2 regions of the Enterobacter sp. B79-1 genome follow, and region 1 is predicted to be linked to the other one. Evidence: predicted binding sites of a transcription regulator. Region 1 holds the regulator's gene; the other holds the start of a gene.

Region 1 (2,204 bases):
TCAACGGCGTCTGGGATGCGCTGGCGGATGGCAGGGTGGAGATGGCGATTGGTGCAACGCAGGCGATCCCCGTTGGGGGACGCTATGCATTTCGCGATATGGGGATGCTGAGCTGGACCTGCGTTGTCGCCAGCGATCATCCGCTGGCGGCAATGGAAGGCCCTCTCAGCGATGACACGCTGCGCAACTGGCCGTCGCTGGTGCTGGAAGATACCTCGCGCTCGCTGCCCAAGCGCATCACCTGGCTCCTGGACAACCAGCGCCGCGTGGTGGCCCCTGACTGGGAATCGTCGGCAACCTGTCTTTCTGCGGGGCTGTGCGTGGCGATGGTGCCCGTTCACTTCGCGCGTCCGCGCATCGATACCGGAGAGTGGACAGCGCTGACGCTGGAAAATCCGTTCCCGGATGCGGCCTGCTGTCTGACCTGGCAGCAAAACGACGTATCGCCTGCGATGGCCTGGCTTCTGGATTATCTGGGAGACAGTGAAACGTTGAATCGGGAGTGGCTACGGGAGCCAGCATAACTGGCTCCGTAAGCGATTAACGGCGATAGTCGCGGAACGGACCGTCCGCCACGGAGCGGCGCTCGATGAGGCGTGGGTGAACTTCAATCGACTGGGATTCTTCACGCTTGTTGACGATCCTGTCCATCAGCATGTTGAAAGCCGTTTCGCCCAGCGAGTCTTTTGGCTGGTGAATGGTGGTCAGCGCCGGGGTGAAGAAGCGCGCGTTACGCACGTTGTCATACCCGATCACGGAAATATCCTGCGGCACCCGCAGGCCCAGCTCGTCGGCGGCGCAGAGTGCGCCCATCGCCATAATATCGCCGCCACAGAAAACAGCCGTCGGGCGATGCGGTTGGGAGACAATCTGCTGCATTGCGCGGTAACCGGATTCCGGCTCAAAGTCGCCCTGGACAATCCAGTTTTCCGGCACGGTGATGAGCGCCTCTTCCATTGCCTTCATAAACCCGGCCAGACGGCCCGCACCGGTGTTGCGCTCCAGCGGACCCGGGATCACGCCAATCTCACGGTGACCGCGTTCGATCAGATAACGACCGGCCATATAGCCGCCTTCAAAGGCATTATCGATAACGGAATCGGTGAAGTCCGCGCGCGCTTCGCCCCAGTCCATCACCACCATCGGGATGTGGCGGTACTCTTCCAGCATGGACAGTACGGACTCTGGGTACTCGGAACACATTACCAGCAGGCCATCGACGCGCTTTTGCGCCATCATCGACAGGTAGGCGCGCTGCTTCTCAATGCTGTTCCACGCGTTGCCCAGAATCAGCGTATAGCCTTTCTGGAAGCAGTTTTTCTCAACGGCTTCGATGATTTCGGCAAAATAGGCCGCTTCACTGCTGGTCGCCAGCAAGCCAATCGACTTGGTGTGATTCACCTTCAGGCTGCGCGCAACCGCACTTGGGGAGTAATGTAACTCCTTGATCGCCGCCCAGACGGCGTTGCGCGTCTCTTCCGCGACGAAGCGGGTTTTGTTAATTACATGTGATACGGTTGTAGTGGAAACGTTTGCGCGTTTTGCTACGTCTTTTATTGTTGCCATTCAATGTCACTCCAGACCATATCCTAACCTCCTGAAAAACTTGAAGGTAAACGTTTGCCTTCTCTCACCCTTATTACGCAATCTTGAGTTGCGACACGCCGGGAAAACGACACAGGACGTCAGGAGGGGGTCAATGGCCGGTACGCTAATAAATTTAGCGTGGAATTTTGTCCTATCTTGATGAAAAGGGGAAGAGCTAAAGTGGATATCAGTTTAAATCCAGGAAGATTTTTGACGTAAACTGTGTAAAAATGAGCAAGCTCACTTTTCGTGGGGTGATTAAAAGGAGAAAAATTGATGAGTTCCGATCTGAAGTTTTCGCTGGTGACCACCTTTATCGTGCTGGCATTGATTGTTGCCGGTGGTTTGACGGCTGCGCTGCACTGATTTACGCGGGGGGAGAGTCCTCTCCCTCCTCATTTTCTTCCTATTGTTACCTCTCCGGCAAAAATCTTTTGCCAAAATGTTAACTTCTCAAATTTTGTGATTGATGTCATGCTTTTGACTTCTTAGTTCTGTGTCGCGTGATGACACGGCATCCGGAGTTGACTCATGAAAATCAATTTTCCTCTGCTGGCCCTGGCGATTGGCGCCTTTGGGATCGGCACCACTGAATTTTCCCCGATGGGGTTACTGCC
Region 2 (2,204 bases), on a different contig from region 1:
CCGAGACATCAATAGCTTTACGCGCCAGCACCACGAAACGGGTGATGTTTTGCGTCTGGTTTGCCAGATTGCGTTCAAGCACCTGCAGGCCATACAGCGCGCCACCCGCTTCGCTGCCGAGCGCGGCGACGGTTGGAGAGTTAGCCTGCGCCACTTTTTCCATCGCCGCCGAGGTGCTTTCGGTGTACTCAATTTTCCAGTTCGGATAGCGGTTCAGGAACTGGCTGCACTGTTGGAACGGTTGAGGATGGCTGTAAACCGTTTCGATCTTGCTCAGGTCGGTTGAGCCGGAGACCAGCACGCAGTGGTCGATTGGGATTGTCAGCTCGCCAACCAGCGACAGGCTGGTGTGCTGGAGCAGATCGTAGACATCATTAATGGCGCCGGAACTGGTGTTCTCAATAGGCACCACGGCGTAATCCGCCTGGCCGGTTTCTACCTGATTGAAAATATCAGCAAACTTCGCACAGCCGCTCTCAATGAACTCTTCGAAATGGCGGGCTGCGTACTGGCGCGCAGCCAGGTGGGAGTAGGAGCCTTTTGGACCGAGGAACGCGACGCGTGCAGAGTGCGGGTTGGTTTTGTTCAGATGCTGCTGGAGCAACGCTTGCTGGGTCAGAACGGAATCTTCGATGATGAGCTGGAACAGACGGGTGATGTAGTGGGCATCAAGATGATGCGCTTTGCCGAGCTGAATCAACCGTTCCAGTAAATCGCGCTCGCGGTCGATATCGCGCACGGGGCGGTGAGAGTCCAGCTTGGCTTTACCCACCTCGACGGCGAGGGCGCGGCGTTCGGCCAACAGCGCCAGTAATTTCTCGTCCAGCGCGCTGATTTTTACGCGCAGATCCAGTAACGGGTTTTCCGGTGTCATAGTGTTGCCTGTCTCGTTTTATCGTTATCAATAAAAAAGGCCTCCCGCTGTGGGAGGCCTTGTTGTTCGTCTTCGCATTCTTTATCACACGACGAAACGCCTCCCAGTCAGGGGAAGGTAAAAAAGAATGCGAAGAAGAACGGCGTAAGTTTCATAAAGTCATCCTGAAATTGATACCGTTAAAGTACCCGTACTGTTTTCACCCTGTCAATAAAAAACAAAAAACGCGCCCGAAGGCGCGTTGGCGGTACACTCAATTTAAAGGATTACTCTTCTTCAACTTCTTCCGCGAAGCTGGCGTCTTTCACCGATGTTGCGGCGCGACGGGCTTCACCTTTGTGTTGCACTTTATTGAGCTGCCGTTCCAGCTTGTTGATCAAATCGTTAATAGCGGTGTACATATCCTCGTGTTTTGCGCTGGCGACCAGATGGCCGTTTGGAGTATTGATAGTTGCGTCAGCGATGAAACCCTGCGGCTCCTTGGACAGGATGATATGTGGATTAATCAAATGAGTTTGCCATTTATCCAGTTTGGCGAGACGGTCTGCGACGTGCTGGCGGATTGCCGGAGTAATTTCCATTTGTTTACTGGTAATGTTCATTGTCATAAATTTTACCTCTTGTCTTTCCGTCTTGGTGATTCCAGCATACCCGACCTAATGTCAAAATGTGTGATTTATATCACGTTATTTTGTCGCTTTTTGTCAGGGAATCTTTTTTGTGAGGCAGGGCAGGAAGAGGTGAGATTTACCTTGTCGAAGACAAAAATTGGGGCCATAGTTGACGGGATGTGTTGAGGCTAAAGCGCTTCAGCGGGTGACAGAAATGAATAAAAAATCGGCAGCCCTGAGGCTGCCGATTTGCATTGATGCTTCTGTCAGGTGATGCTGCTGTTCGCGGCGATGATTTTCGCGACCTTTTCAGCCTGCGAAGTCATCTGCATCTGACGATAGGCATTTTCCATCAGCTTCAGGCCATCGCGCGTTGCCTGAGTGTCCGGGTAGTCACGCAGCATACCTTCAACACGGTTAACCACGGCAACCCAAGCGCCACGGCGGGTGTAGTACTCAGCTACGGAGTATTCATATTTCGCCAGACGATCTTTCAGGAACACCAGACGCTTGGTGGCATCGGTAATGTACTGACTGTTCGGGTAGCCGCGCACCAGCTTGGAGAAGTCATTGAAGGCATCACGTGCGTGCTGCGGGTCACGGTCAGAACGATCCACGCCGAAGAAGCCCTGCAGCGCACTGTCATCCAACGCCATGTTGGTCAGTCCGCGCATATACATGACATAATCGATGTTAGGATGAGTTGGGTTCAGACGCAT

Evidence for each region. Region 1 encodes PurR, which represses purine synthesis genes. Its sites were predicted from a motif close to CANGCAAACGTTTGCNTG; they were not measured.
Region 2: a site for PurR is predicted at 1,580-1,597, ahead of raiA (ribosome-associated translation inhibitor RaiA). Genes of this name have one in related genera too.

Annotation. Positions count from the first base shown of each region.
Region 1 is NZ_JBYAZJ010000001.1:771,350-773,553, reverse strand. It holds gene punR (DNA-binding transcriptional activator PunR) at 1-524, shown strand, start outside; gene purR (HTH-type transcriptional repressor PurR) at 541-1,566, opposite strand; gene cydH (cytochrome bd-I oxidase subunit CydH) at 1,864-1,953, shown strand; gene AC2T6E_RS03690 (MFS transporter) at 2,119-2,204, shown strand, end outside.
Region 2 is NZ_JBYAZJ010000005.1:5,193-7,396, reverse strand. It holds gene pheA (bifunctional chorismate mutase/prephenate dehydratase) at 1-874, opposite strand, end outside; Phe leader region at 905-1,030, opposite strand; gene pheL (pheA operon leader peptide PheL) at 982-1,029, opposite strand; gene raiA (ribosome-associated translation inhibitor RaiA) at 1,141-1,482, opposite strand; gene bamD (outer membrane protein assembly factor BamD) at 1,752-2,204, opposite strand, start outside.